One region of the Mesorhizobium sp. M0437 genome, then DNA from elsewhere that is predicted to be linked to it. Evidence: predicted binding sites of a transcription regulator. Region 1 holds the regulator's gene; each other region holds the start of a gene.

Region 1 (10,672 bases):
TCGACTACGCGCTGCCCCAATGGGCAAAAGACTATATGGCGGCGATCGAGAAGAAGCTCGGCAAGGCCTATGCCGAGCCGGCCAGCGACGTGCGCGACTATATCGCCTATGTGCGGTCGCAGGCCAACGCCTGAGGCACGTGCAGGCCGGCGATCGTCCGCACGTTCTGCGGGAGCCGGTAGTGATCTGAGGTAATTCTTTCTTACTCTCCCCTGTTTGCACGATGTGGGGAGCTTAAGGTTTCGTTAACCGAAACCCTTTCTACTGGTATCCACCTCCAGCTTGCGACCACGGATGTACTGGCGCGGATGGAAAGCAAAGGTCGGCTGCTCGCCGGCCTTTGCTTATTGCAGCCCTGCCGAAGTTTGCGGCTGACGGCGCTTCACGACGCCTGAATGGCTGATGAAGCGCGTTGCCGGCATCTTGCCATCGCCGATGTGGGCCCTACCATCGAAGTAGTCCCGTCCTCGATGGCGGTTCAAGGACAGAGGCCCTGTCATGAAAAGCATTGCTGGAATGATGGTGATTGCAGGCGCCATGCTGGCGGGTGCAGCCGGTCAATCGAATGCAGCGACGCTCAACACCATGCCCGAGGTCGGGGCTGCCATCCAGGCGTGCTGGACCCCTCCGGCGAATGCCGGGAATTCCACCGTCACCCTGAGCTTCAGCTTCAGGCGCGATGGCACGCTGATCGGCCGGCCCAAGCCGACCGCCATCCGCGTCGCCGGCGAGGAGAAGACGCGCCAAGCTTTTGTCGACGCGGCGGTCGCGGCCGTGGACCATTGCCTGCCGTTGAGCTTTTCACCGGCGCTGGCTGAAGGCATCCCGGGCAAGGTGTTCACTCTGCAATTCAACTCGCCCAAACAAGAACAGGCTGCACCGCGAGTGAAGGCTTCGCCTTGATCTTTTCCGACAACCGGATTCCACTTTTCGGGACCTAATGCATGTCGCGCAAAAGCGTGCAGCGGTTTTGCGACAACGACATGCATTAGACAAGAACCTAAGCGCGTCGCATGACGCCCGGTCGACCGCGATGCGCTTTAGTGGCGCCTTCGTCTCGCCTCGACATGTCGCGCCAGTTCCGGCACCTCGAAGACATAGTCGCTCCAAGCCGATTCCGGTATCTGGCCGGCGAGATAGCACTCCAGCAAAAGCCTCTGCTCGTGGTCGAGTGGCCTCGGTGCGCGTTCATGGTCCAACCAAAGTGAATGGAACAGATTCCTGGTCAGGTCCGCGACAGTGAAGTGGATCGACATTTGCGGTCTCCTCCTTTGGCCGCTCAACGCCGATCCCAGGGCTAAGGTTTCAGCGACGGCCGGCCGGTAACGCCGGATTGATCGCGATGCCGAACCCGCCGCGCGCATCAAACTTCGCCGTGGCGGGCGTCCGCCGGCGTTGCTGCCGGTTCGTCTTAATCTTGAAATAAAAATGTAATATTGAATTTACACGAGTGGATCTAATACACTAGAGCTAAAGTCTCTGGTGGCGGTTTGATCTACTTCAATTAGGAAAAACTGATTTAGCTAGTACTTATCCATAGTCGACAAAGAAATCCTGTTCTCGGTGCAACAAGGATAATGGTCGTTCCAATGACACGCTTCTGGCCCCTCACGATTCTGATGCTGGTGTCGGCAATAGCCGTTGCGCTCGGCACATCCTTCTCCTACGCGGATAGCTGCGGTGCCATCAGGAGCCAATTGCTTTCGGCGGGGCGCAGCGGCGGGACCAGCCCCGAGCTTGCCCAACTGCGCCGGCAACTCGCCGCGATTCAAAAGCTTGAGAGACAACGCAGATGCGCAGCGAAAACCGCCGGCTTCTTCTTCAATCCCTGCGCCGACCTGGTCAGCAGCAAGGCGGAGGTGCAACGGCAGATCGCCAGACTGTCGAATTCGAGCAGGGACACGTCCGGACTGAAGGCCAGGTTTGTCGCGCTGGGCTGCGCCGCCCCCGCTGCCAAGAAACAGCCGGCGCAGCAACGCACGGCACCCAAGGCCCAGTCCGCAGGCACAACAATTGGCGGCAATCGGATGCTGTTTTGCGTTCGCTTGTCGGACGGATATTTCTTCCCCGCGCCAAAATCGCAGTTCGCCAAGAGCGACGATCAGAGGGAAACGGTCGATCAGTGTCGCTACATCTGCGACGATGCCGGCGTCGACCTCTATACGCTGAGCGACGCCACTCGCGAGACCGAGGAGATGGTCGCGCTCGAGTCGGGAAAACCCTATGTGGAGCTACCTGCCGCGTTCCGGTACCGCGACGACGCGAACTTCAAGGCCTGCGACGTCAAGCGCTATTACCGGCGCGTCGCCGAGCTCAGGGCACGAACCGTGACACCGGCCAACATGACCAACGCCATCATACCGTTGCCGACGGCAAAGCCGGATCTTGGCGTCGTCGCGGAAATTCCTGAATCCGGGATCGAAACCGCCGGTGCCGCTCCGGCAGAGGCAAAAACGCAGGCTGCCGAAGTGCAGGGGGCTGCCCAGCATCAGTCGATCGAAAGAGCGATCGGCGCGCGGCCGGTGAGAGTGGTCGGGCCGGCCTTCTTCCCAGCGGACTGACCAAGGCGGGCGATGTTCCGAGACGGCTGGCCGGATAGCCGCTTCAAGGCCTGGAGCCGTGCGCATCAACCGACGGACGGTTGGCTATTCGCAGACCATGCGGGCCCGTTTGCCGGGCTCGCTGACATTCTTGCAAGTTAGCGGCTTCGTCGGCTCCGGCGACAGCATGGGCGGGTTGTTGGTGACCCTCCTCCGAGGCGCTGCAACGGAAGCCGCGCTCCTGCGCACCGCCGGCCTTTTCGGCGGTTGCGGCGCCACTGGAAAGACGTCGGTCTCCAGTTGCGACTGTTCGGCTTGCGCCTGCGGCGAAGGCCTGTCCCAGAAACGGCGAACATCGAGCGGCTTGGGAATGATGACGGTGCCGTCATAGCTGCGCGCGCAGCCGCTTCCCAGAGGCAGCGCCAGGCACAGGAAGACAGGCAGAATCCGTCGAGACATCAGCAATACCCCTGCAAGCTTATAACGCTGCTTCGGCCTAACCGACAACCGGCGGAATAGGGCGAAGGGAGTAGATACCGTGAAGTAGAGTCGTCGCACTTCCAGTGGAAGGCGTTGCTCGAAGATCGAGCGCCGGGTCGGGCGCGGATGGAGGTCCAGCGCGAGTTAGAACCTTGCGATTCGTCAACGCTTCCAGCGTAAGGCCATGGTGCGATCGCACCATACCAAAGCCGCGCTCAGTGGCGACAATGGGATATTCGAAGTTCCGCTCCTCCAGTTACGGGCGGGAGCAGCGACCGCCGGCAAGAAACAGGGTCAGATTTACCCCAACGGACCTGTTTCGGCGATGGCGCGGCCATGACACGTTCTGGCTGCATGCAACGCGCTCCCGTCCGGCTTTTTTCTTTTAAAGCCGGTGGCTGCGATCGCCGAGCAGACGATGCCGGCCGGAATTCACGCAAGCTGCTGATTCCAGCGGCAAACCGCGGCCCATGCCGACAAAAGCCCGCGGCCGCTCCTTCTTAACCCGGCTGGACGTCGTTACCGGAGCGACATGAAACTGTCATGCGACTGTAATAATCGGGGGCTATTGGCCTCAGCGGGCGCCGGAGGAATGGCGCCGAGAGACCATATTCCGAACAGGAGCAGGCCACATGAGACATTTCATCCGCTCGGCGGCCGTTGCGATTGCAATGGCTGCGGCGACGACCACCCTCACCCTGTCCGCCGCGCTCGCCGCGGACATCTCCGGCGCCGGCGCCACCTTCCCCTACCCGATCTATGCGAAGTGGGCCGACACCTACAAGAAAGACACCGGCGTTGGCCTTAACTACCAGTCGATCGGTTCCGGCGGCGGCATCAAGCAGATCAAGGCCAAGACCGTTACCTTCGGCGCTTCGGATGCGCCGCTCAAGGGCGACGAGCTTGAAGCGACCGGACTGGCTCAGTTCCCGATGGTGATGGGCGGCATCGTTCCCGTCGTCAATCTCGAAGGCATCAAGCCGGGCGAGTTGGTTCTCGACGGCCCGACGCTGGCCGACATCTTCCTCGGCAAGATCACGAGCTGGGATGACGAAGCGATCAAGAAGCTCAATCCCGACGTCAAGCTGCCTTCGCAGGCGATCGCGGTCGTTCACCGTTCCGATGGTTCGGGCACGACGTTCAACTTCACCTATTACCTCGGCGACGTCAGCGCGGTCTGGAAAGAAAAGGTCGGCGTCGACAAGGCCGTGGAATGGCCGGTCGGCATCGGCGCCAAGGGCAATGAGGGCGTTGCCAACAACGTCTCCCAGACCGGCGGCGCGATCGGTTATGTCGAATATGCCTACGCCAAGCAGAACAAGCTCACCCACACCGATATGATCAACAAGGACGGCAAGAAGGTCGAGCCCACCGCGGCGGGGTTCTCGGCGGCAGCGGCCAATGCCGACTGGAGCTCGCAGCCGGGCTATGGCGTCATCCTCGCCAACGAGCCGGGCGCCGAGTCCTGGCCGATGACGGCGGCAACGTGGATCCTGCTCTACAAGAAGCCGGATGATGCCGCGACCACCGGCGAAGCGCTCAAATTCTTCGCCTGGGCATACGACAAGGGCGACGAGATGGCCGGCGAGCTGGACTACGTTCCGATGCCCGACAAGGTGGTTGAGAGCGTCAAGGCCATGTGGGCCAAGGAAGTCGTCGGCGACGACGGCAAGCCGCTCTACTCGGCTATGTAATCTCCTCCAGGGAGGGCGTCGATGGCGCCCTCCCTGTTGCCTTTAATCGCGAGGACCCAATGACCATCGCTTCCGATGCCGTGCCATCATCTGCAGCAGCCCGGGCCAGGGAAGCTACGGTGCGGCGCTTCGCGCTCACAGATGCCATATTCCGCGGACTCACCCGCGCTTCCGCAATTCTTGTGCTGGTCATCCTCGGCGGTGTCGCCATCTCGCTGTTTGCCGGCTCATGGCAGGCGCTGTCGTCGTTCGGTTTTTCTTTCCTGACGACTGAGAGCTGGAATCCCGTTACGGAAAAATTTGGCGCACTGGCGCCGATCTACGGCACGCTGGTGACGGCGGCCATTGCCATCCTGATCGCGGTTCCGATCGGCATCGGCATTGCAATCTTTCTCACCGAGCTCTGCCCGCGCCCGCTCAGGCGTCCTATCGGCATAGCGGTCGAGCTGTTGGCCGGCATTCCTTCGATCATCTACGGCATCTGGGGCCTGTTCGTGTTCGCGCCGTTCCTGCAGACGACGATACAGCCCTTCATCATCAACATCTTCCACGGCGTGCCGGGACTATCCAGCCTTTTCGCCGGCCCTCCTTACGGCATCGGCCTTCTGACCTCGGCGCTGATCCTCGCCATCATGGTGCTGCCCTTCATCACCTCGATCACCAAGGACGTCTTCGATACGGTGCCGGCGGTGCTGAAGGAATCGGCCTATGGCATCGGTTGCACGACCTGGGAAGTGACCCGGCGCGTGGTCATTCCCTATACCCGCATCGGTATCATGGGCGGCGTCATGCTTGGCCTCGGCCGGGCACTCGGCGAAACCATGGCGGTGACTTTCGTCATCGGCAACGCACATCGCATCAGTGCCTCCCTGTTCGCGCCGGGCACGACGATCTCGGCGACCATCGCCAATGAATTCACCGAGGCCGACGGCGACCTCTACACCTCCTCGCTGGTTTCGCTCGGCCTGATCCTCTTCGTCATCACCTTCCTGATCCTCGCCGCCGCCCGCTATATGCTGATGCGGATCGACGCCCGTACGGGAGCCTGACCGATGTCGACATCCTCATCGCTCCACAGCCGCCGCAAAGCCAGGAATTCGGTGATGATGGCGCTTTGCGTCGTCGCCGCCGGCATCGGGCTTGCCTGGCTGGCGCTCATTCTCGGCGCGTTGGTCTATAAGGGCACAGCCGGGCTTTCGCTCGCGGTCTTCACCGAGATGACGCCACCACCGGGCGAGGCCGGCGGCTTGCTCAATGCCATCACGGGCAGCCTGCTGATGACGATCATCGCCGTTGTCGTCGGCACGCCGATCGGCGTGCTGGCGGGAACCTACATGGCCGAGTATGGACGCTTTTCGCGCATCACCACCGTCGTCCGCTTCATCAACGACATCCTGTTGTCGGCGCCGTCGATCATCATAGGCTTGTTTGTCTATGAGCTGATGGTGCGGCCAATGGGACATTTCTCGGCCATTGCCGGCGCCGTTGCGCTTGCCATCCTGGTCATTCCGGTGGTCGTGCGCACCACTGAAGACATGCTCAACCTGGTGCCGAACGCGTTGCGTGAAGCCGGTGCCGCGATCGGCGCGCCACGCTGGGTGGTGATCCGTTCGGTCGCCTACCGCGCCGCATTGTCCGGCATCGTCACCGGCATATTGCTGGCGATAGCACGCATTTCCGGCGAGACGGCGCCGCTGCTCTTCACCGCGCTCAACAACCAGTTCTGGAGCAGCAATATCAACGCGCCGATGGCCAGCCTGCCGGTGACCATCTTCCAGTTCGCTCTCAGCCCTTACGAGGAATGGCAGCAACTGGCGTGGACCGGCGCACTCATAATCACCCTGACGGTTCTGGGCTTGAGCATCCTCGCCCGCAGCCTTACCGGACGCAGAGAGGACAGATGACACAGATGTTGTCCCCAGACATGACGATGGCCGAAACGGTCGCCGAGAAGACGAAGATCGAGGTCAAGAACCTCAACTTCTACTACGGCCAGAGCAAGGCGCTGAAGGACATCAGCCTGTCGCTGCCCGAGCGCAGCGTCACGGCCTTCATCGGCCCTTCGGGCTGCGGGAAATCGACGCTGCTGCGTGTGTTCAACCGCATCTATGAGCTCTACCCAAAACAGACGGCCGAGGGCCAGGTGCTGCTCGACGGCAAGAACATTCTCGACCGGTCGCAGGATCTCAACCTCCTCAGGACCAAGATCGGCATGGTGTTCCAGAAGCCGACGCCGTTCCCGATGTCGATCTACGAGAACATCGCCTTCGGCGTCAGGCTCTACGAGAACCTCGGCAAGTCCGAGATGGACGGCCGCGTCGAACAGGCGTTGAAGCGCGCCGCGCTGTGGAGCGAGGTCAAGGACAAGCTCAACGCCAGCGGCTTGAGCCTGTCCGGCGGCCAGCAGCAGCGGCTCTGTATCGCCCGCACCGTGGCGGTGAAGCCGGAAGTCATTCTGCTCGACGAACCGGCTTCGGCGCTCGACCCGCTGTCGACTGCCAAGATCGAGGAACTGATCGACGAATTGCAAGCCGACTACACGATCGTCATCGTCACCCACAACATGCAGCAGGCGGCGCGCGTGTCGCGCCAGACGGCGTTCATGTATCTGGGTGAACTGGTCGAGTTCGACCGGACCGAGAAGATATTCACGTCGCCCCGCGAGAAGCGCACGCAGGACTACATCACTGGCCGCTTCGGCTGAGCCGTTCCGATCATGCATATGAGGACAGGACCATGGGCGAACACACAGTCGCTTCTTTCGACGAGGATCTCGAGCAGATCAGCAAGCTGATCCGCGACATGGCCGACCTCGCCGGTTCGATGGTCGGCGGGGCAACCAAGGCGCTGTTGAATTCCGACAACGTGCTGGCGCAACGCGTCGTTTCCGACGACGCCATCATGGATGCGCGTCAACGCGAACTGGACGACCGCGCCATCACCCTGATCGCCAAACGCCAGCCGATGGCCCACGATCTTCGCCATGTGGTCGGAGCGATCCGCATGGCGGGCGACCTCGAACGCATCGGCGACCTTGCCAAGAATATCGCCAAGCGCGTGAGTGCGGTCGGCCTCAGCGCCACGCCGCGGGACCTGTCGCATTCCATCGACGCGATGGCGCAGCTGGTTCTCATCCAGGTGCAGGGTGTCATCGAGGAATATGCTGCAGGCGATGCGGCCGCGTTGGCCAAGCTTCGTGCCGCCGACGAGCGCATCGACGTTAAATACACGTCCGTGTTCCGCGAGCTGTTGACCTACATGATGGAAGATCCGCGCAACATCACCGCTTGCACGCACCTGCTGTTCTGCGCCAAGAATCTGGAGCGGATCGGCGACCATGTCACCAACATCGCCGAAAATGCGTATTATGTGCTGACCGGCGAGCAATTGCCGGTCAATCGTCCGAAGCAGGACGAAACGACAATGTCCGCACCGGTGACATGATGGGGGTGCCCAGCCGATGATCGCACCACGCATAATGGTGGTGGAGGACGAGGAGCCGTTGGGTGTGCTGCTCCGCTACAATCTCGAATCCGAAGGCTACCAGGTCGAGGTGGTGACACGCGGCGACGAAGCCGAGATCCGTTTGCAGGAGAATGTGCCCGACCTTTTGGTGCTCGACTGGATGATACCAGCGGTTTCCGGCATCGAGCTCTGTCGTCGGTTGCGGGTGCGCCCCGAAACCGAGCGGCTGCCGATCATCATGCTGACCGCGCGCGGCGAGGAGAGCGACCGGGTGCGCGGTCTTTCGACCGGCGCCGACGACTATCTGGTCAAGCCGTTTTCGACACCGGAATTCATGGCCAGGGTCAAGGCGCTGCTGCGGCGCGCCAAGCCGGAAGTGCTGTCCAGCGTGCTGAAGGTCGGCGACATCGTGCTCGATCGCGAATCGCACAGGGTCTATCGCAAGAAGAGCGAAATCAGGCTCGGGCCGACCGAATTCCGGCTGCTCGAGTTCATGATGCGGCATCCGGGCCGTGTCTTCTCGCGCAGCCAGTTACTCGATAATGTCTGGGGGGAGACAATCTACATCGACGAACGCACCGTCGACGTGCATGTCGGGCGGCTGCGCAAAGCCGTCAACAACGGCCGGATGCCGGATGTCATCCGCACCATCCGCGGCGCCGGCTATGCGATCAGGGAAGATTGACCCGCCTGGTCAGGCTACGTTCTTTCTGACGCTGGGCCTCATTTGCGCGCCCGGCGCGAAAATCTCCTGGTCGACGAAGCTTAACGCCCGCATCGCGCAGCCTTCGCGGATCAGAGGCAATTCGTTCGGCTCTGTATCGAAGGAGATCGAGCCTGAATGCTGGCCGCCGGCGGTCTGGGCGATTGCCTTCCGCAAGGCCGGCTCGATCAGATCGAAGGCGGCGGCACTGGCGCCGACCATCGCGACCGGTGCCGGATCGATCAGCGCGAACAGCGAGCCGAGACCGAAACCCAGCGCTTCGCCGGCCTTGCGGTAGGCCTCGCGTTCCGGCCCATCTTTCTCGCGCGCCCGGGCCGCCAGTGCGCGCATGTCGGCGTCGCTGACGTCGGCGACCGGTTCGCTGTCTTCGCTCATCTGCCTGGCGTTGCGCCAGATGGCGTAGTTGCCGGCATACGCCTCGATGCAGCCGCGCCGCCCGCAACGGCAGAGCGCGCCGCCCGGACGATGGATCATGTGGCCAAATTCGCCGCCCGAGGAATGCGTCCCGGTGAACAGTTCGCCCTTCAGCACCAGCCCCATGCCGATGCCATGCGAAAGCAGGATGGCGATGAAGTCATCGCGATAGCGATCCGGATTGCGCCAGCGCAAAGCCACCGCCATCATGTTGCAGTCGTTCTCCACCGTTGCCGGGATGCCGAATTCGTCCTCCAGCATGTCGGCAAAGGCGATGTCGGTCTGCGGCGTGATCGGCGACCACAGCATGGCGCGTGCAGGGGAGTCGGTAATGCCCTGAATCGCCAGGGCGATGCGGGCGACACTGCGGACGTCAAGATCTGGATCCTGCAGCCGGCGCCGGACGATGGCCATGCATTCACGGATCAGCTCGTCGCGCGGCATAGTCAGCGTGTCCAGCCGGCGCTGTTCCTCGGCGACCACCTGTCCCGTGTAGTCGATAATGGCGGCCGAAAGGAAATTCAGCGACAACACCACGGTCAGCACCGCCGCCGCTTCCGGGTTGAGGGCGAGGCCGACTTGCGGACGACCGCGTTTCAACGAAACGGGCTCACTTGGCTTGCTCTCGGCGAGGATGCCTTCCCGTATCAGGTCGGAAGAAATCGCCGATATGGTCGAATGACTGAGGCCGGTGGTAGCTGCGATCTCAGTACGCGATGGCTGGCCGGCCCGGCGCACCGCCGAGATCACCATCGCCCGGTTGCGCCGGCGCAAATCGTCATGGCGGATTCCGACCGACATTGTTTTGCTTTCCTCCCGGTTGCCGCGGCCGCTCATGAACCGGAAGCCGTCGGTAATGTCCGACAAATAGTGTCGGATGAGGCAAATAGTGTCAGATGCAGGTGGCGCTGTCATCGTTTATTCCGACGCTCGAAAAAACTCGCAGAGTCATCAAAATCCATCAGAATCGATGTTGACAGCAGCCGGAGATCGGACCAGTATTTTTTCGAGGCTCGAAAAAATTAGAGCTTCTAAGCTGGTCTTTGAGCCAATTGGTCACGCCGTACGCGGCGCAGGGAGGATATGATGAAGAAATTCACGACCGCCATTCTGGCGGGTGTCGCCATGACGCTGGCGCTGGCGTCGGTGGCGCAGGCTAAAGACAAGGTCATCGGCGTTTCCTGGTCGAACTTCCAGGAAGAGCGCTGGAAGACCGACGAGGCCGCAATGAAGGCGGCCATCGAGGCCGCAGGCGACAAGTATATTTCCGCCGACGCACAGTCCAACCCCGGCAAGCAGCTCACCGACGTCGAGAGCCTGATCTCGCAGGGCGCCAACGCACTGATCATCCTGGC
Region 2 (10,672 bases), on a different contig from region 1:
ATTGCCAGCACCTTCAACCGATTTGCATTCCCGTCACCCGCAATCTCCGCTTGAAGGCATTTGTGCAACGCGATACGCCGTTTGCAAATTGCAAACCGGAGAGACTTCGTGAGCGCGCCAGAGACCAGAACCGAAACCGACACGTTCGGTCCCATCGAGGTCGCCGCCGACCGCTATTGGGGCGCGCAGGCGCAGCGTTCGCTTGCCAATTTCAAGATCGGCTGGGAGAAACAGCCGGCGTCGATCGTGCGGGCGCTGGGCATCGTCAAGCGGGCGGCAGCGGAGGCCAATATGGAGCTGAAGCGGCTCGATCCGGCGATCGGCAAGGCCATCATCGAGGCCTCGCAGGAGGTCATCGACGGCAAGCTGAACGAGCATTTCCCGCTGGTCGTCTGGCAGACAGGCTCAGGCACCCAGTCCAACATGAACGCCAATGAGGTGATTTCCAACCGGGCGATCGAGCTTTTGGGCGGCGTCATGGGATCGAAGAAGCCGGTGCATCCCAACGACCACGTCAACATGAGCCAGTCGTCGAACGACACCTATCCGACGGCCATGCACATCGCCTGCGCCGAGCGCATCACTCACGACCTGCTACCGGCGCTAAGACATTTGCATACGGCACTCGAGGCCAAGACCAGGGCTTTCGCCCACATCGTCAAGATCGGCCGCACCCACACCCAGGACGCGACGCCGCTGACGCTTGGCCAGGAATTCTCCGGCTACGCGGCGCAGGTCGCCTCGTCGGTCAAGCGCATCGAAATGACCCTGCCCGGCCTGCAGGAGCTGGCGCAGGGCGGCACCGCGGTCGGCACCGGCCTCAATGCGCCGGTCGGTTTTGCCGAAAAGGTGGCGGCGCGCATCGCCGCGATCACCGGCATCGATTTCGTCACCGCGCCGAACAAGTTCGAGGCGCTGGCCGCCCATGATTCCATGGTCTTCTCGCACGGCGCCATCAATGCCTGCGCGGCGGCGCTGTTCAAGATCGCCAACGACATCCGCCTGCTCGGCTCCGGCCCGCGTTCGGGCCTCGGCGAATTGTCGCTGCCGGAAAACGAACCGGGCTCCTCGATCATGCCAGGCAAGGTCAATCCGACCCAATGCGAGGCGATGACGCAGGTTTGCGTGCAGGTGTTCGGCAACAATGCGGCGATCAGCTTCGCCGGCAGTCAGGGCCATTTCGAGCTCAACGTATACAATCCGCTGATGGCCTATTGTTTCCTGCAATCGGTACAGCTGCTGGCCGACGCTTCCGTGTCGTTCACCGACAATTGCGTCGTCGGCATCGAGGCCCGCGAAGACAACATCAAGGCAGCACTCGACCGTTCGCTGATGCTGGTGACGGCGCTTGCGCCGACGATCGGCTACGACAACGCCGCCAAGATCGCCAAGGCGGCGCACAAGAACGGCACCACGCTGCGCCAGGAAGCGCTGGCCACCGGGCTGGTCAGCGAAGCCGATTATGAGCGGCTGGTGCGGCCGGAGGACATGACGCATCCAGGCTAGGGCGTTGATATCCTGGATCTCAACACCCGTGTTGATCGCGAAAACGTTACCTTGGTGAACAATCCGTAACCAATCTGGCATCTTTGGTGAACAGTCGGCCTGCGCTAACTAGACGGGTATCCCAAGCCGTTTGGCCAAATCCTTCTGGAGAGTTACGCATGTCCACCAGCACGTCCGCCAATACTTCGTTTGCCGGTTCCGGCACCGCCGCCGGCGCCTCGGGCACGATCCTGCTCGGCCGCATCCTGCTTTCGGTCATCTTCCTGCTTTCGGGTTTCGGCAAGCTGACGGCGATTGCCGGCACCGCCGGCTATTTCGGCAGCCTTGGCCTGCCGCTGCCGATGGTGACCGCCATTGTCGTCGGCCTTATCGAACTGCTTGGCGGCCTGGCCATCCTCGTCGGCTTCCAGACCCGGATCGTCGGCTGGGTAATGGCGATTTTCACCGTCGCCACCGCGCTGGTCGCCCACACCGGCTGGGCCGATCAGATGCAGACGATCAATTTCATGAAGAACCTCGGCATTGCCGGCGGCTTCCTCGTGCTCGCCTCCTCGGGCCCAGGCGCGTATTCGATCGACGCCAAGCGCGGCTGAAGCAGTCCAGCATTTCCTGAACAAAAGGGGCGCGGAATTTTCCGCGCCCCTTTTTCGTTGTCGTTTGTGCCTGTCGGTCCGCTGACCGGAATTCTGCTAGGATCGGGCTCTTGGCCACCCGGCCGACAACGGAGGTTACCATGCCCCGCAATGCGCTGCTTTTGCTTTCCCGACTGCTGTTCGCCGCACTGTTCGTGCCGTCCGGCTTCCACGCGCTGACCGACATTGCCGGCACGACCGGCTATTTCGCCGGCCTTGGCCTGCCGCTGCCGACGCTGGCTGCCTGGGGCACCGGGCTGTTCGAACTGATCGCCGGGCTGCTCATCCTCGTCGGCTTCAAGACGCCGATCGTGGCGCTGCTGCTCGCCGCCTTTTGCGTCGCGACAGCGTTCATCGGCCACTATGGCCAGGGCGGCGGCGATCCGACGCTGACCTTCATGCATTCGCAGATGCTGATGAAGGACATCGCGATATCAGGCGGTTTTCTGGCGCTGGCGATGGCTGGCGCGGGTGCATGGTCGGCCGACGGCCGGATGGCTGCAGGGACTGGCTAAGCTGCCGCCCGGCTCGGCTCATTTGCTGTCGAGAAAGACGAACTCCGCAAGCCTGGTTATGTTTATGGGCTGAGAGAGGAAGCCCCCATGCCCCATTCGGCCGACGCTGATGGTCAGGCAAACCTGTCTGCTTTGTACCGCGATCGGCAACCATTCATATCCATATTGATCTGCCCCCTTGGGGGAGTAGCTCCGAAGATTGCTGTCAATCGCGACATACAGGTAGTTGCGCAGTTGGATCAGGCTTGCCCTCTTAACGTATGGCAACAGGTCGATTCGGCCCGCGACAGGCTCAAGAAAGTTGCCGAGGGGCTGATGAACGGACACGGTTCGATCGACAGCGCCAGGACAGAGATTAACGTCCGCATAAAACGTGTTCATCGAAATCGATCTTTGAAATTTGATCATTTCGTCGCTTATTCTAAATACAAAATAGTTTATCTTTTGTCCGCTTTTAGGTTTTAGAAAACCTGTGAGCAAATTGAACAGTGTTTTTCCGTCTGCGGCTTTTGGATAACTCTTGTCAAACTCAAACGCGCCTTTTGCAGCAACGGAAACCTTGGAAACCGTCTGAGCTCTGGCCGCGTCGAAAATCAACAATGGCAGGATGGAAAGCAGCAGCAGGATTTGACTGGATTTCACGATCTTCTCCCAAGCGTGGAGCTCGCAGCGAATTGCCACATGCAATTGGCGTCGTGCCTGAAACTACTTCACTGAAACGCTAGGCCCGCCCTCGACCGCCAGCACCAGCCGACGGTTGGTGACCCTTGCCAGTTGTGCCAGCCGGCCGGCGGGCCGCTCGCCGTAAAGATCGGCCAGCGCTGCCGGCAGCACCAGCGCCAGCACGCCATTGCCGCGGTTTTCCCATTTCAGTCGCGACATGACGCCGGGCATTGCCGCCGTCAGGAGATAGACGACGCGCAGCAGCGCCGCCAGCACGCGGGCCCGTTCGAGATAGCGCGGTGTCGCCAGTCCGCGGATTTCCGGAGCGGCTTCATTGAACACGCCCTCGTGGCGAAACAGGCTGACAAGCGCCAGGAAGGCGCGGCCGGGATGATCGACGCCGATGAAGGAGGCGTGGGCGATGATGTTGAGCGATTGCTTGCCGCGATATTCGGGATGGGCACGCCAGCCGATATCGGCGAGCAGGCAGGCGGCGTGGCGGTAGCGCGCCTCATCCCTGGTCTCGTCGATGCCGAAGGCGGCGAACGCCTTGCCGGTCCACTCGACAAGCTCATGCGCGTGGTCGACCGAGCGCGAGCGCAGGCGGGCAAGCTCTTCCGCCGCCGAGATCAGCGGATCGGCTTTCTGCTCGGCCTTGTCGAGCAGCGAATAGAGAAAGCCCTCGCGCACGCCCAGCGCCGACACGATGATCTTCGACGGCTGCATCGCCGCCATGATCTCCTGCAGCACGATGGCGCCATAGGGCAGCAGCGAGCGGCGGTTCTTGGAGATGCCCTCGATGCCTTTGATCTTGTCGATCTCGGCCTTAGCAACCTGCCGGAGGAAGTTCGCGGCGCTTTCGATGCCGATCTCGTAATGGTGCATGACGCCTAGCGGGTAGTTGGTCATTTCCATGTGTAGCCGGGCGAGATTTCGCCAGGTGCCGCCGACCGTGTAGAACGCCCTGCCCTGCCCGCCCTTCAGCAATTTCGCCCGCGCCAGTTGCTCGCGCGTGATCCTTGCCGCCTGGGTCAGGGAGTTCTTCGCCATGTCCTGCAGGCGCAAGCCGCCCAATGGCAGCGTGATGCCGTCACCGATCGTCTCACCGTCGATGTCGATCAGTTCGAGGCTGCCGCCGCCAAGGTCGCCGGCGATGCCGTTGGCCGGGTGGAAACCGGAGATGACGCCGAGCGCCGAATAATGGGCTTCCTCGCGGCCGCTCAGCACCTGGATCTCGGTCTTGAGCACATCCTCGGCGCGGTGGATGAAGTCGGGGCCGTTGACCGCCTCGCGAGCGGCGGCGGTCGCCAGCACATACATGCGCTCGGCGCCGGCCTGGTCGGAGAGCGCGCGGAAGCGGCGAAACTCTTCCATCGAGCGCGTCACCGCCTCGGGATCGAGCTTTCCGGTCGAAACGATGCCGCGGCCGAGGCCGGCCAGCATCTTTTCGTTGAACAGCAAGGTCGGCGAACGCGCCAGCCCCTCATAGATGACAAGACGGATCGAGTTCGATCCGATATCGATGATGGACAGCGGTCGGCGGTCCTGAAGCCGGCCCTGGGACGCTGAAATCATCAGCCCGTCGCTGCGTTCTGTTTCTTGCGGCGCTTGAACTGCGCGATGCGCTTGGGCGCATGCGACTTCAACGCATCGCCCCGTCCGGACAGGCTCGGATTGGTCATGAAATATTCCTGCGCGTTGAACGGTTCCTCGCCCTCCTCCAGCACAACGCGCCGGGAGGTTCCGTCAGCCAATACGTCGAAACTTTGCTGGTTGTCCATGATGTTGCCGAGCATGATCTGGCCGAGCACCTGCTCATGCACAGTTGGATTGGTGATCGGCACCATGGTCTCGACGCGGCGGTCGAGATTGCGCGGCATCAGATCGGCCGAGGAGATATAGACGATCGCCCCGTCCGAGGGCAGGCCGTGGCCGTTGCCGAAGCAATAGATGCGGCTGTGCTCGAGGAAACGGCCGACGATCGACTTCACCCTAATGTTCTCCGATAGGCCGGGCACCTGCGGTCTCAGGCAGCAGATGCCGCGCACGACGAGATCGATCTCGACGCCGGCGCGGCTGGCATCGTAGAGCGCATCGATGACGATCGGGTCGACCAAGGCGTTCATCTTCATCCAGATGCGGGCCGGCCTGCCCTCCAGCGCGTGGCTGATCTCATCCGAAATGTGCTGGAGGATGCGGTCGCGCAGCGTAAACGGCGAGATGGCCAGCCGCATCTGCTCGGCCGGCTCGGCATAGCCGGTGATGAAGTTGAACAGCTGGGCGACATCGCGCGCGATCGTCGGATCGGTGGTGAAGAAGGACAGGTCGGTGTAGATGCGTGCCGTGACCGGGTGGTAGTTGCCGGTGCCCAGATGCACGTAATTGCGCAGCCTGCCATCCTCGCGGCGCACCACCAGCGACATCTTCGCATGGGTCTTCAGTTCGAGAAAGCCGAAGACGACCTGGACGCCGGCGCGCTCGAGGTCGCGGGCCCAGCGGATGTTGGCTTCCTCGTCGAAACGCGCCTTGAGCTCGACTAGCGCGGTCACCGACTTGCCGGCCTCGGCGGCGTCGACCAAAGCGCGTACGATCGGGCTGTCGTTGGAGGTGCGATAGAGCGTCTGCTTGATCGCCACCACTTCCGGATCGGCCATTGCCTGGCGCAGGAACTGCACCACGACGTCGAAGGATTCGTAGGGGTGGTGGACGATGATGTCCTTCTCGCGGATCGCGGCAAAACAATCGCCGCCATGCTCGCGGATGCGCTCGGGGAAGCGCGGATTGTAGGGCGTGAACTTCAGATCGTCGCGGGCGACGGCGACGATCTCCGAGATCTGGCTGAGCGCCAGCGGACCGGTGAGCACGCTGATCCGGCTTGCCGAAACGCCAAGCTCGCCGGCGACGAAGTCGCGCAATTCGGGCGGCATCAGCCGGTCGAACTCGATCCGGATGACCGAGCCGCGGCGTCGCCGCTTCAGCGCCGTCTCGAACAGCCGCACCAGATCCTCTGATTCTTCCTCGACCTCGATATCGCTGTCGCGGATGATGCGGAATGTGCCGGAGCCCTTGACCTCATAGCCGGGGAACAGCTTGCCGATATAGAGACTGACCGCCTCTTCAAGTGGAATGAAGCGGACATGATGCTTGCGATCCGGCAAACGGATGAAGCGCCTCAGCGCCACCGGCAGGCGCAGAAGCGCGCTCATTTCCTCGCCGTTCTTGCGATGGCGCAATTGCAGCGCCATCGAGAAACCGAGATTGGGAATGAACGGAAACGGATGCGCCGGGTCGATCGACAGCGGCGTCAGGACCGGAAATACCTGCTCCTGGAAATGGTCCTCGAGCCAGGTCTTCTCGTCCTTGGTCAGCGCATCGCGGGTGATGCTTTCGATGCCTTGTTTGTCGAGCAGCAGCATCAGCGCCGAAAGGCTGTTCTGCTGGTCCTCCTGCAGGCGCTCGACCTCGCGCAGCAATTGTTCGAGCTGCTGCTCGGGAGTGCGCCCATCCGGGCTCTTCAGCACGATGCCTTCGCGCACCTGGCCGGCAAGACCGGCGACGCGGACCATGAAGAACTCGTCGAGGTTGGCGGCCGATATCGACAGGAAGCGAACACGCTCGAGCAGCGGATGGTTGGCGTTCAGCGACTCTTCGAGCACGCGCCGGTTGAATTGCAGCCAGGAAAACTCGCGATTGACGAAGCGATCGGGATTGCCGCCTTCGGGGCTCGCCGCCTCGACGGTGATGAATTCGTTCTGCACCGGCTTCAGTTCGTTCATGGTTCCCGCTCTTCCCACACCGTTCGACGAGCACAGCCTTAACCGGCTTAACTTATCCTCTGACAGGCTTTTGCGACAGTTTCATTTCATCGATCTTGCAAAGAGACGGGTTATGATCCAGATGCAATCGACAAGATCAGGAGACGACGATGGCAGGCGGTTCCATTCCCCATTTCCAGAACGATGCGGGCTATCCGGCAATCGACATCGGCGTCAAGGAATTCATGTGCACCGGCGCCAATCCGCCTTTCGACCATCCGCATGTATTTCTCGACATGGGCGACGACAATGAAAAGGTCTGCCCCTATTGCTCGACGCTCTATCGCTATTCGCCGAAACTGAAGGCATTGGAAACGCAGCCGCCGGGCTGCCTCTATATCGACCAGGCCGCCTGATTCTTCCGCGACAAGCCTGATGCAGGAAACGCAGTCCCGGCAGGTGGTCATCGCCGGGGCGGGCGTCGCCGGGCTGACCGCGGCACTGGCCTTCGCCGAGCGCGGCTATCGGGTAAAACTGTTCGAACAGGCGCAGCACCTCGAGGCTGCCGGCGCCGGTATCCAGCTTTCGCCCAACGCGACGCGCATCCTACGGCAGCTCGGCGTACTCGATCGGCTGCTGCCGACGTCGGTGCGCCCGGAGGCGGTCGTGCTCAAGGATGCCGCCACGCTGCGCAAGCTGGCGCGCGTACCGCTTGGCCAGGCGGCCGAAACGCGCTGGGGAGCGCCCTATCTCGTTGCCCACCGCGCGGATCTGCAGTCAGCGCTGATGCAGCGGATAGCCGAGCGGCCCGAGATCGAGCTTGTCACCGGTGCCCGCGTCGGCGGCGTCGCAACCGGACCGAATGGCATCACCGCAACAGTCGAGATTGCCGGCACGACCATCGAAACCGAAGCATCGTTGCTGGTCGGAGCCGATGGCGTCTGGTCGTCGGTGCGAGAAAAACTGGCCCGCAAGGCGGCCGAATTCGGCAGAAGCCGATTCTCGGGCGAGCTTGCCTGGCGCGCCACGGTGGCCGCGGACAGCCTTGCCGGACAAGCCTTCAGGGCGATCGGTGCGCCCGATTGCGTTACCGCATTCCTCCATCCAGGCTTCCATATGGTCGCCTATCCGGTCAGCCGTGGCACTGTCTTCAACCTCGCGGCCTTCACCAAGGGCAAGCGCATCGCCGAGGGCTGGTCAGGGCATGCCGACCCCGCCAGCCTCGCCAGCGCCATGCGTGGCGCCGCGCCGGCGCTGGTCCGCCTGGCGAACGAGGCCGCGCCGTGGACGGCATGGCCGATCCACATAGTCGAGCAGCGGCGGTGGACGACGCCGGAAGGCATCGCGCTGACCGGCGATGCGGCGCACGCGATGACGCCGTTTGCCGCACAGGGCGCGGCGATGGCGATCGAAGACGCGGTAACCCTTGCCGGCTTCATTGCGGCCTCCACAGCCGATCTTGAGGGGGCGCTTGCCGCCTGGGAACAGGCGCGGCGGCCGCGCGTCGCCCAGGTCGCCCGCCGCGGCGCCGTCAATCGCCTCGCCTGGCATGCGGCCGGGCCGGTGGCGATGGCCCGCAACCTGTTCCTGGCGATGCGCTCGCCCGAAAAACTCGCCGCCGATCTCGACTGGCTCTACGGCTGGCGGGCGTAGGACGTTCGGCGGTCCTAAGTCGCCCGGTCAATTGTAAAGCCGCATCGACAGGCCGAGCGATGCCGGCAGCGGGTTCCACCAGCCGGTGCGCAGCCCGGCGATGCGCAGTGCCGCCGCCGCCCAGGTGTTGCAGCCGACCAGCGCGTTGAAACGGCCATTGCCTTCGAAGAAACGATCGAAACGGGAATACGCCGCATTCTCGATCGGCATGGCCCCGCTCGGTCCCTGCCGGAAGCTTCCCGCAATGTAATCGAGCAGCGCCGTAAACCGCTCCTCGCCGATGTCGAAGCCGGTGACGTCGGGATGCGGCTCGGCGATTTCGCCTGAAATGTCGACATGCATCACCGAGGCATCGACGGTCAGCGCCTTCATCACCGGCACTGCCTTCAGTTCCGACCAGGTCGGCGTCTCGAGATAGAAGGCGCGGCCGCCCCAGCCGAAGACTATGTAGCGGACCTCCGCCACGTCTGCTGGAATGCCGGCATCGACCAGGAAATGGAAGCGCCGGCGCACATCGTCGTCGACCGGGATGGCGATGTCGGTGTGGATCGGATTTTGCAGCACCAGGATACGGTGGCTTGTGCCGATCGGATCGGCAACGGCCGCCGGCCAGAGCGGGCGCGGCAGCAGCGTGCCCAGCGCCACCGCAAGGACTGCTGCAACGACCAGCAGGCCAAGAAAACGGGCAAGCTTCTTCATGGGAAAGGCATAGAACAAGCAATGCTCAAGGTGAAGCCCCTCCGAACGTTGCACAGCTGAGCTTGACGCGTATCCTCCCCGGGAGGATATGCTCAAGCATGTCAGATCACCTCCACGCCTCGCATCCTTCCATCATAAAGCGCCTGAAGCGCGCGCAAGGCCACCTTGCGGCGGTGCTGGCGATGATCGAGGCGCATCGCCCTTGCGTTGACCTGGCGCAGCAGCTTCATGCCGTCGAAAGGGCCATCAGCAGCGCCAAGCGCGAGCTGATCAACGATCACATCGAGCATTGCCTGACGGACAGCGTGGAAACCGGCGGCAACTCGCTGGCGGAACTCAAGCAGCTGGCGAAATATCTATGAATGCCATCGTAGTCCGCATTCTGGACTGGCTCGGGTTCGGCTCGCACGCCGCACATCATCACGGCGATCACGGTCCGCACGGTCACAGCCATGGCGTCATCGACGCGACAATTGCCACCACCGACCGGGGCATCTGGGCAATCAAATGGTCGTTCGTGATCCTGGCCATCACCGCGGCATTGCAGATGGTCGTGGTTGCGTTGTCGGGGAGCGTGGCATTGCTGGCCGACACGATCCATAACATCGGCGACGCGACCACGGCGATCCCGCTCTGGATTGCGTTCGTTCTGGCGCGGCGCAAGCCGTCGCGGATCTTCACGTATGGCTTGGGCCGGGTCGAGGATCTGGCCGGCATCATCATCGTGCTCATCATCCTGTTCAGCGCTGTAGTCGCTGCCTACCAAGCCATCGACAGGCTGATCAATCCACAAGCGGTGACACACCTGGGCTGGCTGACTGCGGCGGGCATTGTCGGCTTCCTCGGCAACGAGGCGGTTGCCGTGTTCCGTATCCGCGTCGGCCGCGAAATCAACAGCGCGGCACTGATTGCCGACGGCTACCACGCCCGCACAGATGGACTTACCAGCCTTGCCGTGGTCATCGGAGCCATCGGCGTCTGGTTTGGCTTTTCCTTGGCCGATCCGATCGTCGGCCTGCTGATCACGATTGCGATCTTCGGTATCGTCTGGCAATCGGCCCGCTCGGTGCTGACCCGCATGCTGGATGGAATCGAACCCGGTGTGATAGACGAAATCCGACATGCCGCCGAGCATGTTCCGGGCGCGCGCATTGTCGATGCCAAGGCGCGCTGGATCGGTCATAGATTGCACGCCGACATCGCAATTGCCGCGGACGAAACCCTGCCGCTGTCGGCGGCCAACAAGATC
Region 3 (10,672 bases), on a different contig from region 1:
TGTTCGCCGAAGCCGGACATATCGGCTGCGCTCTGTCCGTCGAAAAGCTCGCCGAATTGCATCGTGTTCAGGGTGGCTGTCGCTGTTCCGGTCAGCTTCGCCATACTGTCATTGGCGCTGACAATGCGGGTGCCATCGCAAACGATCAGACCTTCCACCGCCGCATTGGCGAGATCGTGCATGCGATCGGCCTCGAGCTTCTGGCGGCGAAAGCGCAGGTCGATCCACAGCGCGGCACCCGATAGCACAAGGATTATCAGGCTGGCGACCGCTGCGGCAAAGGCCTGGGAAATGGGCTCGATGGAATGTTCGGATATTTCAATCGAGGAATCCGGAATGATCGACACCGCAGCCATCGCGATGAAATGCAAGCTGCAAATCGCCAGCGTCAAAAGCGCGGCGCCGCCGAAAGTCGCGAGCGCTGACGGACGGCGCAAGACGACAAGGAGCGCCAGTGCCGCGAGGGTCACGCCGGCCAGAAGCGATATCGCGACAAGGAGCAGGTTCCATGCGACCCGGCCTTCGACCTCGAAAGCTGCCATGCCGATGTAGTGCATCGTCGCGATGGCGCCGCCCAGAATGGCGCCACCGACGAGGAAATGGTCGATGCCGCGGCGCAAGGTGGCGACCCACATCCCAAGCGCGGTCATGATAATGGCGGCGGCAAGCGAAAAGGCGGACAATCCCGGATTGTATGCATTCGGTATTCCCGGCGTAAACGCGGTCATGGCGATGAAATGCGTCGCCCATATGCCGAACCCGGTCGAGGCCGCGGCGATCATCAGCCAGACAAGCCGGTTTCGCTCGGTCGATCGGCCGACATGCTTAAGGAGATTAACCGCCGAGAAGCAAGAAATTCCACAGATGAGTGCGGCAAGCGCAACCAGTCTCGGATCGTGCTGACTTACAATACAATTATAGACCGTCAGCATCCTGGTTCACTCGGTCTGCCAAAATTAACAGGGGAGGTGTGACTGATTAGCTCTTGGAGATTTTAACGAATGGTTAACCCGTGGGCCATGCGGCGGGTCTTTTCGGGGGAAAACCGACGCCGCTGCGCCCAAAAAGACGGTGATGTGATTTCTGGCGCCCGGTTTCAGTAGCGAGTGCACTTTAGGAAGGAATGATGTTCATTGATCCGCAATAAAACCGTTGTCCGATTGTCATCAGCGCCACATATTGGCTTTGCGGAAGTGCCCCTTTCGCCAATGACAAACGGGAGATGAAACATGAAGTTCTTCGGCTTTGCGGCCGGTATCGCCGCCACCGTGACCCTGCTTTCCACCACCTCCGCCTTCGCCGTCACGCAGATCAGCTGGTGGCACGCCATGACCGGCGCCAACGCCGAGGTCGTCGCCAAGATCTCCAAGGATTTCAACGCCAGCCAGAGCGACTATGAGCTCGTTCCGGTGTTCAAGGGCACCTATCCGGAGACGCTGAATGCCGGCATCGCTGCCTTTCGTGCCGGGCAAGCGCCCGATATCCTCCAGGTGTTCGACGTCGGCACCGGCGTGATGATGGCGGCCGAGGGTGCGATAAAGCCGGTGGCCGATGTGATGACCGGCGCCGGGATGACTTTCGACAAGAGCCAGTATCTGCCCGGCATCGTCGGCTATTATTCGAAGCCGGACGGCACCATGCTATCGTTCCCCTACAACTCTTCCTCGCCGATCCTCTATTACAACAAGGACATCTTCCAGAAGGCAGGCCTCGACGTGAACAATCCGCCCAAGACGTGGAACGAGGTGTGGGAAGCTGCCAAGAAGATCAAGACGAGCGGCGCCGCCCCTTGCGGCTATACCTCGACCTGGCTGACCTGGATCCACCTGGAGAATTTCGCGGCGTGGAATGACGTGCCTTGGGCCACCCAGCAGAATGGCCTGGCTGGAGGTGATGTCGAACTCAAGATCAATGCGCCGATTTTCGTCAACCACTTCCAGGCGCTCGCTGGCCTGGCCAAGGACGGCACGTTCAAATATGGCGGACGCACCTCCGAAGCCAAGCAGATATTCCTCGCCGGCGAATGCGGCATCTTCACCGAATCGTCGGGCGGCCTCGGCGATATCGTCAAGTCCGGCATGAACTATGGCATCGGCCAGCTTCCGTATGATACCGACGCCAAGGGCGCACCACAGAACACGACGCCGGGTGGTGCCAGCCTGTGGGTGTTCGGCAACAAGTCGGACGAGGAATACAAGGGTGTCGCCGCCTTCTTTGCCTATCTGTCCAAGACCGATGTGCAGGAATATCTGCACCAGAAGTCGGGATACCTGCCTGTGACGCTCGCCGCGTATGAGGCGACGAAGAAATCAGGCTTCTATGACAAAAACCCCGGCCGCGAGACACCCATCCTGCAGATGACGGGCAAGGCGCCGACCGACAACTCGAAGGGCGTGCGCCTGCCGAATCTGCCGCAGGTGCGCGATATCCAGAACGAGGAGCTGGAGAAGATGCTGGCCGGCCAGCAAACCGCCCAGCAGGCACTCGACAATGCGGTTGCGCGCGGCAACGTCGCGATCAAGGAAGCGCTGGAGAACTGACGGGATTATCTCGGTTAGTCGGTTGGAATATCGCCCACGCGGGCTCGCGTGGGCGACACCTGGATAGCGAGGGAAATCAGCCTGTCTCCACGCGTCGTATTTCCCAACAAGATCCTGCCCTACCTGCTGGTGGCGCCACAGCTCGCCATCACCCTGGTTTTCTTCTACTGGCCGGCCGGTCAGGCGCTTTACCAGTCGATGCTCAGGCAAGACCCGTTCGGGCTGAAGAGCAGGTTCGTCTGGTTTGCCAATTTCCGGAAGGTGCTGGCCGATCCGGCCTACCTCAACTCGATCAAGGTCACCGTAGTGTTCTCTCTTGCGACCGCGATCGTTGCCATGGTTGTGGCCCTGCTGCTCGCGGTCATGGCCGAGAAGGCCGTGCGCGGCAAAGGCCTCTACCGCACACTGTTGATATGGCCTTACGCCGTGGCGCCGGCGATTGCCGGCATGCTTTGGCTTTTCCTGTTCAATCCCTCGATCGGCTCGTTGGCCTATTTGCTGAGAAGCCTCGGCATCGTATGGGACCCGCTGCTCAACGGCACCCACGCCATGATCCTGCTGGTGTCGGCTGCTGCCTGGAAGCAGATCAGCTACAACTTCCTGTTCTTCGTCGCCGGCCTGCAGGCGGTGCCGAAAACGCTGATCGAAGCGGCGGCCATGGACGGCGCCGGCGAAACCAAGCGCTTCTGGACCATCGTCTTCCCGCTGCTTGCGCCGACAAGCTTTTTCCTGCTGGTCGTCAACACCGTCTATGCCCTGTTCGACACGTTCGGCATCGTTCATGCCGTCACCGGCGGCGGGCCGGGCAAGACGACCGAGACGCTGGTCTACAAGGTCTACAATGACGGCTTCGTCAATCTGATCCTGGGCGATTCGGCGGCGCAGTCGGTCATCCTGATGGCCATCGTCATTGCGCTCACAGCGATCCAGTTCCGCTATGTGGAACGCAAAGTCCATTACGGCTGAGGGCAGCGATGATCGGCCAGTCCCCGCTCCGCACCTTCATCGCCCATGCCGTGCTCATCCTCGGCATATTGATCGTGGCTTTTCCGATCTACTACACCTTCGTTGCCTCGACGCACACGCTGCAAACGATCCTCAGGCCGCCCCTGCCGCTCTTGCCCGGCGGCCAGCTATGGAACAATTACAGCGAGGCGCTGTTCGGCGGCATCGGTCGTATCGGCGGGGTCAGCGTCGGCAGGCTGCTCCTCAACACCATGATCATGGCGCTCGGCGTTGCGGTGGGAAAGATCTTCATCTCGATCCTGTCGGCCTACGCGATCGTGTTCTTTCGCTTTCCGCTGCGCATGACCTTCTTCTGGCTGATCTTCATCACCTTGATGCTTCCAGTCGAGGTGCGCATCCTGCCGACCTACAAGGTGATGGTCGATCTCGGCATGATCGACACCTATGCCGGCCTGATCGTCCCGCTGATCGCCTCAGCCACCGCAACGCTGCTGTTTCGCCAGTTCTTCATGACCATACCGGGCGAATTGGTGGAGGCGGCGCGTGTCGACGGTGCCGGGCCATGGCGCTTCTTTTTCGATATTCTGGTGCCGCTGTCGCGGACAAACATCGCCGCGCTGTTCGTGATCCTCTTCATCTATGGCTGGACGCAGTATCTTTGGCCGCTGCTCGTCACCAACAGCAACGACATGAATACCATCGTCATCGCGCTGAGAAAGATGGTTTCCTTCGCCGATGCCGACACCCAATGGCACCTGGTGATGGTCACGGCAATGCTGGCCATCGTGCCGCCGATCCTGGTGGTCGTGCTGATGCAACGCTGGTTCGTGCGCGGTCTGGTCGAATCCGAAAAGTGAGAAGCCGATGGCGACCGTGGATCTGAAGGATGTCAGGAAAATCTATCCCAGCGGCGTCGAGGCCGTGAAGGGCGTTTCCATCGCCATTCCCGACAAGGAGCTTTGCGTGCTGGTCGGCCCCTCCGGCTGCGGCAAGTCTACGCTGCTGAGGATGATCGCCGGGCTGGAGACGATTTCTGCCGGTACAGTCGCCATCGACGGCAAGGTGGTCAACGCCATTGGCCCGACCGAGCGCGACATCGCAATGGTGTTCCAGAACTACGCGCTCTACCCACATATGAAGGTCTATGACAACATGGCCTATGGCCTGCGCAACCGCGGCACGCCGAATGACGAGATCGACAGCAGGGTACGCTCGACTGCCAAGGTGCTGGAGCTTTCGGCGCTGCTCGACCGGCGCCCGCGCGAGCTTTCCGGCGGTCAGCGCCAACGCGTCGCCATGGGTCGCGCCATCGTGCGCAACCCGAAGGTCTTCCTGTTCGACGAACCGCTGTCCAACCTCGATGCGAAATTGCGCGGGCAGATGCGCATCGAGATCAAGAATCTGCAGCGCTCGCTTGGCGTCACCTCGGTTTATGTCACGCACGACCAGCTTGAGGCGATGACGCTGGCCGACATCCTCGTCGTCATGAACGCCGGCCTGGTCGAGCAGACCGGCGCGCCGCTTGATGTGTACGAGAAACCGGCCTCGACCTTCGTCGCTTCGTTCATAGGCGCACCGCCGATGAATCTGCTGGCGCTCACAGGGGCCTCCCCAAGCTCGGTATTGGCGGACGGTACTGTGATTGGCTTGGCGCCTCGACAGGGCAAGGCAGTGACACTAGGCTTTCGTCCGGAGGACGCCGACATCACCTTCGCGGCAGAGGCGCCGGCCGGCGCGCTCGCGCTGCCGGCAACAGTGGAAGCGGTCGAACCGGTCGGTGCCGAAAGCTTTCTCCATTGCGTGGCAGCCGGCAACCGCATCGTCGTGCGCGTCTCAGGCCGCGCCAGCGCCAAGCCAGGCGACCAATTGCGCGTCGTGGCCAGGTCCGAAAAGCTGCATTGGTTCGATCAGGCGGGCAAACGGGTCGATTGAAGTCGGCCTTGCGCAAAACCGTTCAGGCAAACACATGCGCCTTGCCCGACACGGTCAGCCGGACGATCTCGCCGATCGCCGGCGCGTCCATGCCCGGCTTGCGCAGGATCAACGGCGTATTGCCGATAGCGGCGGCGTCGGGCGGATCGGGGCTGTTCAACAGACGCACCGCGATGGTGCACATCGAGCCGGCGAACTCCGATTCTGTCACCTCGCCGAACAGCATGTCCGGCGTGCCGGACATGCCTTCACGCGATGTGCGCTTAAGCAACACCTGCTCCGGCCGCAGCATGATGCGGGCGACGTCGCGCCGCTCCGAGCTGTCGACAGCGATGCGGCCGAGCGGCGAGATGGCGAAGCCATCGGCGATCCTTGCCGGCAGGACGATGGCGTCGCCAAGGAACTCGGCGACCATCCTGTCCTTCGGCTTGAAATAGAGCTCGCGCGGCGTGCCGACCTGCGAGAATTTGCCGTCGCGCATCACCGCGACCTGGCTGGCGAATGACAGCGCCTCGGCCTGGTCGTGGGTGACCAGGATGGTGGTGATGCCGGCGGTTTCAAGGAGCTCGGCCACGGCCTTGCGCATCGAGGCGCGCAGGCCGGTGTCGAGCGCCGAGAACGGCTCGTCGAGCAGCATCAGCCGCGGCTTCATGGCCATGGCGCGGGCGAGCGCGACGCGCTGCTGCTGGCCACCGGAGAGTTCGTGCGGACGGCGCTTCAGGATACCTTTGTCCAGCCCGACGACATAGGCGAGCTCGGCGATGCGCTCACTGCGCTTTTCCTCGTGACGCCCCATGCCGAAGCCGATATTGGCGGCGATGCTCAGATGCGGGAATAGAGCGCCGTCCTGCGCCACCAGCCCGATGCCGCGGCGATGCGCCGGCACGGCCGTGTCGCCATCGGCCAGCACCTCGTCATCAAGCACGATGCGGCCCTGGTCCGGCGCCTCGAAGCCGGCGATCAGCCGCAGCAAGGTGGTCTTGCCGCAACCGGACGGCCCGACGATTGCCGTACGGCTGCCGCTGGCCACGCTGAGGTCGACGCCGGCAAGTGCTGCCACGGGCCCGTAGTGCTTGTGGATGCCGCTCAGCTCGAGAAAGCTCATCGCCCGGCCATCCGCTTCGACTGGACGTAGAGCAACCAGGTCAAAGGCAGCGACATCGCCACCATGATCAGGGCATAAGGCGCCGCCGACGCATAGTCGATCTCGCCGCTATAGGACCAGAACGCCATGGCCAGCGTGCGGGTGCCGTTGGGCGCCAGCATCTGGGTTGCGGTCAATTCGTTCATGATACCCAGCGCGACCAACGCCATGCCGGCTGCGGCGCCCGGCGCCGACAGGCGGATGGTCGTCGACCACAGCGCCTTGAGCGGCGACCGGCCGAGGCTGGAGGCGGCGCGTTCGAGCTCGACCGGCGCCTGTGCGATCGACGCCCTGAGGCTAATCAGGGCGCGCGGCAGGAACATCAGCGCATAGGCGACCAGGATGGTGAACAGGGTCTGGTAGAGCGGCATAGCGATACGCACGGCGATGGTGACCAGCGCCAGGGCGATGACAACGCCGGGCAACGCGCCGACGATATAGTTGCAGCCCTCCAGGACGCGTTGCAGCCGCCCCGGCGCGCGGATCGAAATCCACGCCATCGGCATTGCCGCGACGGTGGCAAGCAGCGCGCCGGCAATTGCTAGGAACAGCGTTTGGCCAAGCGCCAGGCCGATCTCGTCGAGCCGCCAGACATCGGCGCCGCCGGCCATGAGCCAGCGGCCGATAGTGGCGAACGGTACGCCGAGCGCCAGCAGCGTGGTAATGGCAGGCAGCAGCAGGCAAGGAATGGTGGCGCGCCCAAGGCCCGTGCGCTGCTGCTGGCGCGCAGCACCCGAACCGACGCGGGCATAGCGCTCCTCGCCGCGCACCAGCACCTCCAGCCCGAGCAGCACAAGGCAGCAGGTCACCAGCACGCCGGCCAGCATGTTGGCGGCGGGACCGTTGAAGGTCGACTGGAACTGGTCGACGATCGCGGTGGTGAAGGTGTCGAAGCGGATGAAGACATAGAGCCCGTATTCGGCCAGGAGATGCAGGCCGACCAGCAGGGAGCCGCCGCAAATGGCGAGCCGGAGCTGCGGCAGCACGACACGCCTGAACACACGCCACGGGCCGAGACCAAGGGCTGCCGCTGCATCCTCGAGAGCGGGATCAAGCCGTCGCAATGCCGCCGCCACCGGCAGATAAAGGAACGGGAAATAGGCGATGACGGACACAAGCACGCCGGCCCACAGGCCGTGCAGTCTGGGCACCATGGTGATCCAGGCGTAACTGTGGACGAAGGCGGGAATGGCGAGCGGCGCCACCGACAGCCAGGACCATAGGCGGGCACCCGGCAGATCGCTGCGCTCGGTCAGCCAGGCCAGCGTGACCGACAGCACGATCGAGATCGGCACCGCCAGAACCACCAGCAGGCTGGTGTTGACCAGAAGTTCGCCGACGCGCGGCCTGAACACCAGCGCCGCCACCGTTTCCCAGCCGGTCTGCACCGCCACCCAGACGATGAAGGCAAGCGGCAGCAGCGCGAAAAGCGAGACAAAGACGGCAGCCAACGCAATCCATGAGACCGACCAACGACGTGCCCGCACGGCCGTGGCGTCGGCCGGCAAGCCTGGGCGTGCGAGATCGATCGCGGATTGCATCAGATCAGACGTTGCGCCAGCTCCGCCCGGAGGCGGAAACGATCGGCGGCGGATAATCTCGCGGGTAGCTTGTGGTCATAGGCAAATGCCATCTTGAAAACAGAGCGCTCCTGTGGAAAGCGAATTCCCACAGGAGCGCAGTCGGTTGCCCTTTTAGGACGAACGCCGGCTAAAGCAAGCCGGCCGCCGTCATCAGGTCGGTCACCTTTTTCGAGTTCAGCGTCGTCGGGTCGACTTTCGGCGCCTGCAGATCGGCCAGCGGCACCAGCTTCGGGTTGGACTCGGCGCCCTTGCCGACTGCGTATTCGAACGAATCGCCTGTTTTCAGCACGTCCTGGCCACGATTGCCGGTGACCCATTTCAGGAAAGCCTGCGCTTCCTTCGGGTGCTTGCTCGAGGCCAGTACGCCGCCGCCGGAAATCGAGACGAAAGCACCGGGATCCTGATGCTTGAAATAGTGCAACTCGACGTTCTTGCTGTTCTCGCCGGTCTTGGCCTGATCGCCGTAGTAGTAATAGTGATAGATCACGCCGCCTTCGACCTCGCCGGCATTGACCGCCTTCATCACCGTGCTGTTGCCCTTATAGGCGGTAAAATTCTCCTTCATCGCCTTCAGCCATTCGGCCGTCGCCGCCTCACCCTTGAGCTGCAGAAGCGCGCTGACGATCGCCTGGAAATCGGCGCCGGAGGGCGAAGCGGCCCAGCGGCCCTTCCAGCTCGGATCGGCGAGATCGAGCAGCGATTTGGGCAGCTGGTCGGCGCTCAGCTTGGTCTTGTTGTAGGCAAAGACGGTGCTGCGCGCGGCAACGCCGACCCATTTGCCGCTCGCCGGCTGGTACTCCTGCGGAACCTGGGCCAGCGTCTCGGTGTCGACCGGTGCGAACAGGCCGGCCGCCTCGACCAATGCCATTGCCGGCGAATTCTCCGTCAGGAATACATCGGCGGGCGAAGCGGTGCCTTCCGCAACGATCTGATTGGAGAAATCGCTGTCGCCGCCATTGCGGACGGTAACCTTGATGCCGGTTTCCTTGGTGAATCCCTCCGCCCAGGCCTTGGTCAGGTTTTCGTGCTGGGCGTTGTAAACGACGATGCCCTCGTCCTCTGCTATTGCCGGGCCGGCGATCAGGCTGATTGCAAGTGCTGTCGCGCCGGCAAGGGCGGAAAGAGCATATTTCATGGCGTCGTCCTCGATTTCGATGGTCTTTGGCTTGGCACGCTGCACCTACCAATACCTGACTGGTGCAGTCAACATTGCTGACCCACTCAATCGCTCAAAAGGAGCAAACTTTCGTGATGCTCAGCTAATTTGCCTTGGACATTATTTCGCCGGCCCCGTAACAAATCAGCGCCGAGACGCGAATATCGGGGAGTGAACTCTTGTGAGCGGCAAGGACGAAGCCGAGCTTTCACGGCTGCTGCGGGCCGCGATCGCCGGAGACGAAAGGGCCTATGCCGACTTTCTGCACCGGATCGCCGCGCTCGTTCGTGGCTTTGCCCGGCGCAAGATCGTGCAGGGCGGGGTGGATCCCGAGGATGTCGTGCAGGAAACCTTGCTGGCCATTCATGTGAAACGACACACCTGGCGCCATGATGCGCCGGTGCTGCCTTGGGTCTATGCAATAGCCCGCTTCAAGCTGATCGATGCGTTCCGGCGGCGCGGTCGGCGGATCGAGATCGAGATCGACGAAATCGCCGAGACCTTTGCCGAGCCGGAATCGGAGACGGTGAGCGAGCGCGACGTCAACCGGGCGCTCGACAGCCTGCCGCCGGCACAGCGTTCCGTCGTCTCGGCCGTATCGGTCGAAGGCCGGTCAATCGGTGAGACCGCGGCCAAATTCGGCATCAGCGAGACGGCTGTGCGGGTGTCACTGCACCGCGGGCTTGCCGCCATTGCCAAACGGTTCAGGGCGGGGCGGGAATAACATGAGGACCGAAGATTTCATCAAGGCGCTTGACGCCGATGCCCGCAGCAAGGCGCTGCCGCTAGGCACCGCCTGGTGGCTTGCCGCCGGCGCGGCCATCGTGATCGCGGCCGCGGTTTTCTGGCTGACGATCGGCCCGCGCCCCGACATTGCGATCGCCATGCACACGATGCGGTTCCTGTCCAAATTCGTCTTCACGATTGCTCTTGCCGCCAGCGCCTTTGTCCTGGTGCGTGGGCTGTCGACGCCCGGTGCATCGACCGGCCGGGCGGTGAGCTGGATGGTCGCCGCGCCGCTGCTGGTGATTGTGGCTGTGATTCTCGAACTCTTCGCCGTGCCTGCGTCCGACTGGGGCACGCGCCTGGTCGGCACGAACATGGTCATCTGCCTGACCTTCATTCCGTTGATCGGGATCGGCCCGCTTGCCGTCTTTCTCGCGGTGCTGCGCCATGGCGCGCCGACAAGGCCGGTGCTTGCCGGTGCGGCCGCGGGCCTGCTTGCCGGCGGGCTGGCGGCGACCTTCTATGCGGCTCATTGCTTTGACGATTCGCCGCTTTTCGTCGGCACCTGGTATACGATCGCGGTCGCCATCCTTGCCGTGCTCGGGGCGCTCGGCGGACGATTTTT

What was found. The regulator PhoB, encoded in region 1, activates phosphate uptake and scavenging genes when phosphate is short. The targets are predictions, from matches to a motif close to TGTCATNNANCTGTCAT.
Region 2: the regulator PhoB is predicted to act here: its motif matches at 7,165-7,181, upstream of NKI72_RS06955 (RNA degradosome polyphosphate kinase).
Region 3: the regulator PhoB is predicted to act here: its motif matches at 1,151-1,167, upstream of ugpB (sn-glycerol-3-phosphate ABC transporter substrate-binding protein UgpB).

Annotation. Positions count from the first base shown of each region.
Region 1 is NZ_JAMYRK010000021.1:47,469-58,140, reverse strand. Features, by position in the region: gene NKI72_RS15735 (glutathione S-transferase family protein) at 1-134, shown strand, start outside; gene tolA (cell envelope integrity protein TolA) at 499-903, shown strand; gene NKI72_RS15725 (hypothetical protein) at 1,041-1,256, opposite strand; gene NKI72_RS15720 (DUF2865 domain-containing protein) at 1,590-2,561, shown strand; gene NKI72_RS15715 (hypothetical protein) at 2,646-2,999, opposite strand; gene pstS (phosphate ABC transporter substrate-binding protein PstS) at 3,653-4,714, shown strand; gene pstC (phosphate ABC transporter permease subunit PstC) at 4,774-5,763, shown strand; gene pstA (phosphate ABC transporter permease PstA) at 5,767-6,618, shown strand; gene pstB (phosphate ABC transporter ATP-binding protein PstB) at 6,615-7,418, shown strand; gene phoU (phosphate signaling complex protein PhoU) at 7,451-8,158, shown strand; gene phoB (phosphate regulon transcriptional regulator PhoB) at 8,175-8,864, shown strand; gene NKI72_RS15680 (ROK family protein) at 8,874-10,118, opposite strand; gene xylF (D-xylose ABC transporter substrate-binding protein) at 10,404-10,672, shown strand, end outside.
Region 2 is NZ_JAMYRK010000007.1:59,181-69,852, reverse strand. Features, by position in the region: gene fumC (class II fumarate hydratase) at 109-1,506, shown strand; gene NKI72_RS06975 (DoxX family protein) at 1,665-2,099, shown strand; gene NKI72_RS06970 (DoxX family protein) at 2,240-2,653, shown strand; gene NKI72_RS06965 (hypothetical protein) at 2,672-3,295, opposite strand; gene ppx (exopolyphosphatase) at 3,359-4,891, opposite strand; gene NKI72_RS06955 (RNA degradosome polyphosphate kinase) at 4,891-7,092, opposite strand; gene NKI72_RS06950 (zinc-finger domain-containing protein) at 7,242-7,487, shown strand; gene NKI72_RS06945 (FAD-dependent monooxygenase) at 7,507-8,724, shown strand; gene NKI72_RS06940 (TIGR02117 family protein) at 8,752-9,423, opposite strand; gene NKI72_RS06935 (metal-sensing transcriptional repressor) at 9,522-9,785, shown strand; gene NKI72_RS06930 (cation diffusion facilitator family transporter) at 9,782-10,672, shown strand, end outside.
Region 3 is NZ_JAMYRK010000006.1:54,169-64,840, forward strand. Features, by position in the region: gene NKI72_RS05965 (bifunctional diguanylate cyclase/phosphodiesterase) at 1-932, opposite strand, end outside; gene ugpB (sn-glycerol-3-phosphate ABC transporter substrate-binding protein UgpB) at 1,230-2,540, shown strand; gene ugpA (sn-glycerol-3-phosphate ABC transporter permease UgpA) at 2,622-3,506, shown strand; gene ugpE (sn-glycerol-3-phosphate ABC transporter permease UgpE) at 3,515-4,363, shown strand; gene ugpC (sn-glycerol-3-phosphate ABC transporter ATP-binding protein UgpC) at 4,371-5,438, shown strand; gene NKI72_RS05990 (ABC transporter ATP-binding protein) at 5,461-6,543, opposite strand; gene NKI72_RS05995 (ABC transporter permease) at 6,540-8,123, opposite strand; gene NKI72_RS06000 (iron ABC transporter substrate-binding protein) at 8,293-9,300, opposite strand; gene NKI72_RS06005 (sigma-70 family RNA polymerase sigma factor) at 9,503-10,045, shown strand; gene NKI72_RS06010 (NrsF family protein) at 10,047-10,672, shown strand, end outside.